4 regions of the Massilia niabensis genome follow, and region 3 is predicted to be linked to each of the others. Evidence: predicted binding sites of a transcription regulator. Region 3 holds the regulator's gene; each other region holds the start of a gene.
What was found. The regulator sigma-54, encoded in region 3, starts transcription at its own class of promoters, with help from an activator protein. The targets are predictions, from matches to a motif close to TGGCANGNAANCTGCTTT.
Positions count from the first base shown of each region.

Region 1: a site for sigma-54 is predicted at 743-760, ahead of pqqA (pyrroloquinoline quinone precursor peptide PqqA). Genes of this name have one in related genera too.
Region 2: a site for sigma-54 is predicted at 1,318-1,335, ahead of ACFPN5_RS09140 (PEP-CTERM sorting domain-containing protein). Genes of this name have one in related genera too.
Region 4: a site for sigma-54 is predicted at 909-926, ahead of ACFPN5_RS17990 (PEP-CTERM sorting domain-containing protein). Genes of this name have one in related genera too.

Region 1 covers NZ_JBHSMU010000015.1:11,190-13,389, reverse strand. The annotation lists gene ACFPN5_RS14525 (hypothetical protein) at 1-56, shown strand, start outside; gene ACFPN5_RS14520 (hypothetical protein) at 159-494, opposite strand; gene pqqA (pyrroloquinoline quinone precursor peptide PqqA) at 856-930, shown strand; gene pqqB (pyrroloquinoline quinone biosynthesis protein PqqB) at 996-1,931, shown strand; gene pqqC (pyrroloquinoline-quinone synthase PqqC) at 1,928-2,200, shown strand, end outside.
Region 2 covers NZ_JBHSMU010000009.1:233,513-235,712, forward strand. The annotation lists gene ACFPN5_RS09135 (PAS domain-containing sensor histidine kinase) at 1-1,070, shown strand, start outside; gene ACFPN5_RS09140 (PEP-CTERM sorting domain-containing protein) at 1,368-2,090, shown strand.
Region 3 covers NZ_JBHSMU010000008.1:88,958-91,157, reverse strand. The annotation lists gene hpf (ribosome hibernation-promoting factor, HPF/YfiA family) at 1-246, opposite strand, end outside; gene ACFPN5_RS07345 (RNA polymerase factor sigma-54) at 310-1,785, opposite strand; gene lptB (LPS export ABC transporter ATP-binding protein) at 1,811-2,200, opposite strand, start outside.
Region 4 covers NZ_JBHSMU010000015.1:790,442-792,641, reverse strand. The annotation lists gene ACFPN5_RS17995 (RelA/SpoT family protein) at 1-454, shown strand, start outside; gene ACFPN5_RS17990 (PEP-CTERM sorting domain-containing protein) at 990-1,736, shown strand; gene ACFPN5_RS17985 (S8 family serine peptidase) at 1,914-2,200, opposite strand, start outside.

The DNA of each region.
Region 1 (2,200 bases), on a different contig from region 3:
CAGGCTTCCTGCCCTTGAGTACGATGCCGGCGGCCAAGACGATTCCTTGCGTCTGAAGTGCGGGTGCCGGAAAAGCACCGGGGCAGGAGCGGGGATGGGACGGCTGAGGCGTAAGCACAAGGCCCAGCCCCAAGGGCGTGGACTGGGCCCTGGCTCCTTCATTTCGCCGGCTGCAAGCCTCCCATCCATGCCTTCGTAAACGCTTCGCCCACCATTCCCATCGCCTTCTGGTTCGCATCCAGCAAACGCCCCATCGATTGCTGCTGCACGGAGATCGCGTTCTTTGCCAATGCATCGGCACAGGCCTGCGATGCGGACACGAATGCGCGCAACGTATGCTCCTGGATGATGCGCGACGAGCTCAGCACCCATTGCTGGGTGCTGGCCTGCGCGGCGTCCCGGTACAAGCCGGAGACTTTCGACCAGGTATCCAGAAACGGGACCGGTGTTACGGTAGGAAATGCCGCGTTCGGGTGGGCGTTCATCGTCAACATGTCGTTCTCCTGGTGAGTGACCGGAATCGGTGGGACGCTGCATTGTGCAGCGCAACATCGAGTCTACTCCTGAGTTGAGCGAACTGTCATCTGTGCCGCTAAAGAGGCGGCCTGATCCAAACCAGCACCCTGACTCCACGCCTGTATCGCAGTGTGCCATTACTGCAATACCCATTGTTCAATTTTGGCACACCGTCATTCCTCCTTTTGCAAGGCATCAACGCTTTCACAAGCCGCTGGCATATGGATGGCATAGATATTGCCTAATCTCTTCTCGACTGTACCGATCGCCAGCTTCGCAGTCGAGCCGTTGACTGGCGCAATCGAAACGGCCAATTATCTATTCTTGAGGAGATCAATCATGACCTGGAGCAAACCGGAATTTATCGACTGGCGTTTTGGATTTGAAATCACGCTTTATATTGCGAATCGCTAGCACAGCGTTGAAGCCGGCGACGGTGCCGCCAGGTTGGTGCCGTCACCGGCTCATTGGACCAGTCTATGAACATCATCGTATTGGGCTCGGCAGCGGGCGGCGGCTTCCCCCAGTGGAACTGCAACTGCCACAATTGTGCCGGGCTGCGCAGTGGCGGCGTCCGCGCAACGGCGCGCTTGCAGTCATCGATCGCGGTCTCGTCCAACGGGAACGACTGGGTGCTTGTCAACGCCTCGCCAGACATCCTTGCGCAAATCCGTGCCACGCCGGTGCTGCAGCCAGGTCGCGCCAGGCGGGATTCCGGTATCGCCGCCGTGATGCTGATGGATGCACAGATCGACCACGTCACCGGCTTGCTGATGCTGCGCGAGGGGAAACCGTTGCCCCTCTACTGTACGGCGCCGGTCTGGAACGAACTCAACAGCGGGCTGCCGCTGGTGCCGGTACTGTCCAATTACTGCGGCGTACGCTGGCATGAACTGCCAGTTGGAAGCGACACGACACGAGTCGACCGCATGCCGTCGATCGAGGTGCCGGGCATCGAGGGCATCCGCTTCAGGCCGCTGGCGCTCAGCAGCAAAGCGCCGCCGTATTCGGTCCACCGTGAGCGTCCGGAAATCGGGGACAACATCGGCCTGTTGATCGAGGATACGGCGAGCGGCAAGTCGGTGTTTTATGCACCGGGCCTGGGCGCCATCGACCCACCGGTGGGGGCCGCCATGCGGGCGGCGGACTGCGTGCTGGTCGACGGCACCTTCTGGAGTGCGGACGAAATGATCGCGCTCGGACTCTCCAAAAAGAGCGCGGCTGACATGGGGCATCTGCCGCAATCGGGCGAGACCGGCATGATTGCCGTTCTCGACAGCATCGGTGAGCGGCGCAAAGTGCTCATTCATATCAACAACACGAATCCGATCCTGGACGAGGACTCCGAACAACGCGCCATCCTGGCGCGCCACGGCATCGAAGTCGCCTTCGACGGCATGGAGATCCGGCTATGACCCTTGCCGCGCCCTGGACCCGCGACGAGTTCGAAGCGCAATTGCGCGCACGCGGCGCCGGTTACCACATCAACCACCCGTTCAACGTAAAAATGAACGACGGCCTGCTGCGCGATGACCAGATCCGCGGCTGGGTCGCCAACCGGTTTTACTACCAGGTCAACATTCCCCAAAAAGACGGCGCCATCATTGCCAATTGTCCGGACCGCGACACACGCCGCAAGTGGGTGCGCCGCATCCTCGACCATGACGGCTGGGACGATAACGAA
Region 2 (2,200 bases), on a different contig from region 3:
GAGGCAACTGGGCGCAAGCGATCAATGCAGTTTCGCTGTCCGACAAGTATGCGGGCTATCGCCACTATGATGCCAGGACCGACGGCAGCGGTATCTACGCCGAGGTGTGCCGTACTAACCGGCCTCTCAGGTTGACGCACGACGAACTGGTGGCCCACTCGGCCTGGAAGGGATTTGGCGCGCATGCCGCCCATCATCCGACCATGCGTGGCTGGCTGGCCGTGCCGCTGATCGACCGCAAGGGCAATAATATCGGCCTGATCCAGGCATCGGACAGGTTCGAGGGCGATTTCACCGAGGAGGACGAGGCGATCCTGGTGCAGCTGGCCTCGATTGCCGCGAACGGTTTCGAGAATGCGCGCCTGTACAGCTCGCTCCAGGAACAGGACCGGCGCAAGGACGAATTCCTGGCCATGCTGGCGCACGAACTGCGCAACCCGCTGGCGCCGATCGCCTCGGCCGCCGAGCTGCTGAAGATCGGCATCGCCAGCGAAGAACGGGTGCGCAAGTCGAGCGAGGTCATCAGCCGCCAGGTAAAGCACATGACTTCGCTAGTCGACGACTTGCTCGACATTTCGCGCGTCACGCGCGGGCTGATCCAGCTCGAGTGCGTGCCGCTGGAGGTGATGGCGATCGTCAGCGGCGCCGTCGAGCAGGCGCGGCCTCTGATCGAGACACGCATGCATGCGCTGACGGTCGTCCCCGACCCGGGTGGCCCACGCGTGATGGGCGACCCGAACCGCCTGGTGCAGGTCCTGGCCAACCTGCTCAACAATGCCGCGAAATACACGCCGCGTGGCGGGCAAATCGTGGTGTGGGTCGAACGCGGCGCGCAATCGGTCAGCATCCACGTCCGCGACAACGGGATCGGCATCGGCGGCGCCCTGCTGCCGCACGTGTTCGACCTGTTCACCCAGGCCGAACGCACGCCGGACCGTTCACAGGGCGGGCTCGGCATCGGCCTGGCGCTGGTCAAGAACGTCGTCACCCTGCACGGCGGCACGGTCACGGCGCACAGCGACGGGGCGGGCATGGGCAGTACCTTTACGGTGACCTTGAACACCTTGTAGGCCGCGTCATCCGTCTGCACCCACGCTCCCTGCTGTTGACGAATGATGCGCCGTTGCCCTGCAAGCAGGACAGGCTGATCCATAAAATGACCCATGAATACCTCGACTGTGGTGGCGTCTGCTTGCCCGGCCAGCAAGTGGCGCCCCTACATGAGGCGCTCGATCCTTGTCGAAAAACTTTACAGTCCTGCATCAATGCCAACGGCGCAATTCTCTAAACAATTGATTTTAAAGTAATAGTAGTTTCTGGCACGCAATTTGCTTAAAGGTAATTACACTTTCTTTCTTATAATTACCATGTTCAAAATATCTACTCTTGCCATTGCCGCCCTGTTCAGCCTGACGGGTATCGCCCACGCTTCCGTGATTAATACCGCGGCTTTTGCCAAGGAATACAGCGGTACCAATAACAGTGCAGCCAAGGCCAACTTGACGCAGCCCGAGAAAGATGGCGTCACCATCGACTTCCGCTTCATCTTTACCCCGACGAAGACCACTGGTCTTTCGGATGATCTGGAAGTGAACGACTTCCTGGGCTTCTGGTTCAACGACGCCACCAAGGGCCCGAACATCGGCCTGAAGGCCAATTGCGGCAACGGTACCTGCACGAACGACCTGTTCGTTCGTTTAGGCGGCAGCAAGGGCAGCTTCCTGACCAATAGCGAAATCGACGCCGGCAAGGAATACCATCTGTTCGGTTACCTGTACAAGAGCAAGGGCAGCCAGGTGTACGACAACTTCGATGCTTGGCTCAACCCGACTGCGTTCCAGATGCACGCTCTGACAGGAGCCCATGCAAGTGCCGTCATGCCAGCCGTTATCCCTGCTGATTACAAAACCGTCAAGTCGATTCAAACTGTCGGTTTCCGTACTGACTCCCTGAACAACGGCGTCAAGGTAACTGTCAGCAACCTCAATCTGAATGTCGACGTGGTCCCGGTGCCGGAGCCAAGCAGCCTCGCACTGCTGGGACTGGCGCTGGTTGGACTGGGCGCTGCGCGCCGCCGCAAGCAGGCTTGATCCCCTGAGATTGCGAAACGGCGCTTCGGCGCCGTTTTCTATTTTTGCCCCTACCACGTGTAAAATTTTTCGACACCGCAACGCTTATTCCATTGCAGGTCGCTGCAATA
Region 3 (2,200 bases):
GAGCAGGTCGATCGCGGCATACAGGTCTTGCGCCACACTTTCCACGTGCACCATCTTGCCGGAAAGGCGCAGGTTGATCTCGGCTTTCTGCCTTTTGTCTTTTTCAGTGAGGTTATCGATGGCGAGGATGACGTGGGAGTCGATCACTTGATCGAAATGGCGCGTGATGCGTTCCAGCTTGTTCTGTACGTATTCACGGATGGCAGGGGTAACGTCGAGGTGGTGACCGCTGATAGTGAGATTCATACACACTCCTTTGAAAAAGAAACGGCTGACGCAGCACGCTTGGGTCGCGCATGGCTGCCGTTGTTACAAGGATTTGCGGAGACTGACCGGAGGGATCTTGAGGGCCTCACGATATTTTGCAACCGTGCGGCGCGCGATGACCATGCCTTGTTCACCGAGCATTTCCGCGATCTTGCTGTCGGATAATGGGTTCCTGGGGTCCTCTGCTCCTGTCAGTTGCGCAATGAGCGCCCGGATCGCCGTCGAAGAGGCTTCGCCCCCCGCTTCGGTGGCGACGTGGCTTCCGAAGAAATACTTCAGCTCAAACATGCCGTGCGGGGTCAGCATGAATTTCTGAGTTGTCACGCGAGAAATCGTGCTCTCGTGTAGGCCTAGTGTATCAGCAATCTCGCGGAGCACAAGGGGACGCATGGCAACCGCGCCATGGCTGAAAAAGTTGCGCTGACGCTCGACGATGGCCTGCGAAACGCGCAGGATCGTGTCGAAACGCTGGCGCATATTTTTAATTAACCACTTCGCTTCCTGCAGTTGCGCGCTCATCTGGCCTTCGCCCTTGCCCTGCTTGAGCAGGGCCGCGTAGACGTTGTTCACGCGCAGGCGCGGCATGACTTCGTGGTTCAGCATTACGCTCCAGCCGGACCCGGTCTTGCGGACAATAACGTCCGGAACCACGTAGTCCGAGGTGCTCGACGCAAAGGCCGCGCCCGGGTGCGGATTGCACTGGCGGATCACGGCTTGCGCTTCGCGCAGGTCTTCGTCGTCGCAGTCGAGCGCCTTTTTCAGCTTGTTGAATTCGCGCTGGGCGAACCAGGTCAGATAGCCCTCGACGATTTTCAGGGCCATGCGCCGGGTCACCAGCGGCACGCCCGGCATCTGCCGGATCTGCAGCGCCAGGCACTCGCTGGCGCTGCGTGCGCCGACGCCGACCGGATCGAGGCTTTGCACCAGCGCCAGCGCGCAGCGCAGCTCGTCCATATCGACTTCCAGCTCTTCGGGCAGGCGCGCGTGGATCTCGTCGAGCTGCTCTTCCAGGTAGCCGTTGTCGTCGATGGCGTCGATCACCAGTTCGGCCAGCGCGCGGTCGCGCGTACTCGCACCCGTTACCCGGATCTGTTCCGACAGGTGCTCGCGCAGCGTCACGCCAATGGCGCCCAGCTGCGGCCGGCCATCGTCGTCGCCGTCGCTGCCGGATGCACGCGGCGCGTCGCCCCAGTCGGCATCGGCCTCGCCGCGCTCGACATCGCCGCCGTTGGCATCGAGCGCCTCGCCAGCCTCCCCTGGAGCGGCTGGCTCGTCCCCGTTCGGCGCCGGCGCATCGGGCTGCTGGACGGGCGAATCGTTGATGGCGCCGTCAGCCAGCAGGCGCACGGAATTGTCGAGCGGGTCGTCGATCCGCTCGAGCAGCGGGTTATCGGAGAGGATCTGCTCGATCTCCTGGTGCAGTTCGAGCGTGGACAGCTGCAGCAGGCGGATCGACTGCTGTAGCTGTGGCGTCAGCGCCAGGTGCTGCGAAGTCCGGAGTTGCAGGGATTGTTTCATGATGCCGCTTGGTTCTTCGTTTTAACTACATGCGGAAGTGTTCGCCGAGGTAGACGCGTCGTACCGACTCGTCGGCGATGATGTCGTCAGGGCGGCCCGAGGCCAGCACGGCGCCCTGGTTGATGATATAGGCGCGGTCACAGATGCCAAGCGTCTCGCGCACATTGTGGTCGGTGATCAGGACGCCGATGCCGCGCTCCTTCAGGAAGCGCACGATGCGCTGGATCTCGATCACGGCAATCGGGTCGACCCCGGCAAACGGTTCGTCGAGCAGCACGAAACGCGGGTTGGTGGCGAGCGCGCGCGCGATCTCGACCCGGCGCCGCTCGCCGCCCGACAGCGACAGCGCCTGGTTCTCGCGCAGCTTCTCGATCTGCAGTTCGGCCAGCAGGGAGTCGAGCCGCTCGTTGATCGC
Region 4 (2,200 bases), on a different contig from region 3:
CATCGACCCGGTCACGATCTACGGCAGCGAAGGCGTGTCGGTGCAACTGGCGCCGTGTTGCCTGCCGATCCCGGGCGACCAGATAAGCGGCCAGCTGCGCCGCGACCAGGGCCTGGTGGTGCACACCTGCGACTGCCTGCCCGCCAAGCGCCTGCGTGTGAAGGAACCGGACCGCTGGATCGCCGTGCAATGGGGCGAGGAACTGAACCGCCGCTTCGACTGCCGCATCCGCCTCCTGATCAACAACGAAAAAGGCATCCTCGCGCGCGTGGCGGCCGAGATCGGCGAATCCGACGGCAACATCACCTATGTCGGCATGGACGAGGACGACGAGCATATGATGACCCAGCTGCGTTTCACCATCCAGGTGAAGGACCGCGTGCACCTGGCGCACCTGATCCGCAACCTGCGGCGGGTGGCGGGAGTGAACCGGGTGGAGCGCGAACGCGCCTGACCCTTCCTGATGGACGATATCTGTTGCCCACCTTGGTGGGCTATTTTTTTGCGACCTTGCCAAGTGGACCCGGCGGCATTTGACAGGGTGACGCGCTCCGGAACAATGCTTGACCAAGTGCAGCGTGGACACCTGCGAGCGTGTACAGGCGGTCAATCCGCTTTAGAGCGCCTAACAAACCCTCCATAGCTGCGTTGCAGCTCCTCGCCGTACAGTCGTACTGTCTTCGTCGCCGCGCCTTGCTCTGAAGGTTTTATTAGGCGCTCTTAGCCACTAAAGAACAAAATCAAGATTTTTCTTTCAATTTTGAATTAAATTCTGAAATGACGAGCTTTCAATAAAGTTTATTCTAAAAAATCATTACTTTCAGAAACTGCCGGTATTTTTTACACATAGCCACTCTGTTACAATTCTACCCACGATAAGTAACTGATTACGCTCAATGTCTTTACATGGGCTCGCAAATTGCTTCTCTATTTTCGTACGTTCTGTTGTATTTCTGTACGTCAACGAAGTGTTTTTGCGGAGTCTCGTAATGAAATCTATTTTCCTTAAAGTCGCACTTGGAGCAACACTGGTCGCCGGTGCCGCGCCAGCGTTTGCGAACCTGATTCCTGTGAACGGTACCCCAACTACGGGAACTGGACTTGGCGCCGTGCGTACCGTGGTAACGGTGAATGACACCGGCAACGGAGACGGCATCGAGTCTGGTTGCGTCAGGCCTACCGCCAGCGGCGGTTCGAACAACCCGAGCCGGGCCTGCGAGGAGGGCTTGGACGGTGGGGACAATCTTGCCATCAATCGTACCTATCGGCTCAGCGATATTGCCGGCCTGACGAGTGCTGGACAGCTCGGCTTTGTTGTGAACATCGACGAGCTCGGCATCAACGACAGCACTGCCACCCTGACCGACCTTTACCTCAGTCTCTTCAGTACATTCAATAACACGCTCACGACATATTCGTATGTAGGGCCCGACCTGTTCTTGACCGAAACTGGTGGCATTGGCCAGTCCGGCGAATACCGGTTTATTCTTGACGACGCCCAGGCTGCACAAGCCGTCGGAAACTGTCCCACGCTGTCGCAATGCATCCTCGGCGGCGGCATCCAGTTCGCCGCGGGCAGCACTGCGGGAGGACCCGAAAGCGTGTACGTGGGCGCCTTCGAGCGGGAAATCGTCGCCCCCCCTGCCGAAGTTCCGGAGCCAGGGTCGGTTGCACTGCTGGGCGCAGGCGCGCTGGCCTTCGGCGTGATGCGCCGCCGCTACGCCGGGAAACGCTAACCGGAACAGGTAGGGCCGGCCGCCCGCCAGGCGTTCGGGCGTCCCCACCAGAATGAACAAAGCCTCCCGGGTTTGACCTTGGGAGGCTCTGTTGGTTTACCGGCGCTGCAGACTAATTACACAGCCTGCTCGGGCGCCATTTCTTTCTCTAGACCGGCGTCAACGCGTGTGACTTGATCAACGCACAGTGACGCTGACCGACCTAGAACCGGCATTGCCCGCCGCATCGCGTGCAGTGACGGCGACGGTATGGGTCCCAGCCGCTGCTTTGCGCGTGTTCCAGCTGTACGAGAGCGAACCGCCCTGGCCGTTCGCCACGACCTTGCCGTCGATGGCCAGGCTGGTGCGGATACCCGCCGCACCAGCGTTGTCGGTGGCGCTGACACTGATCGCCACCGTGCCGCTCACCGCGCCAGCGACCGGGTTGTTGATCGTCACAACCGGCGCGACCGTGTCGCTCACCG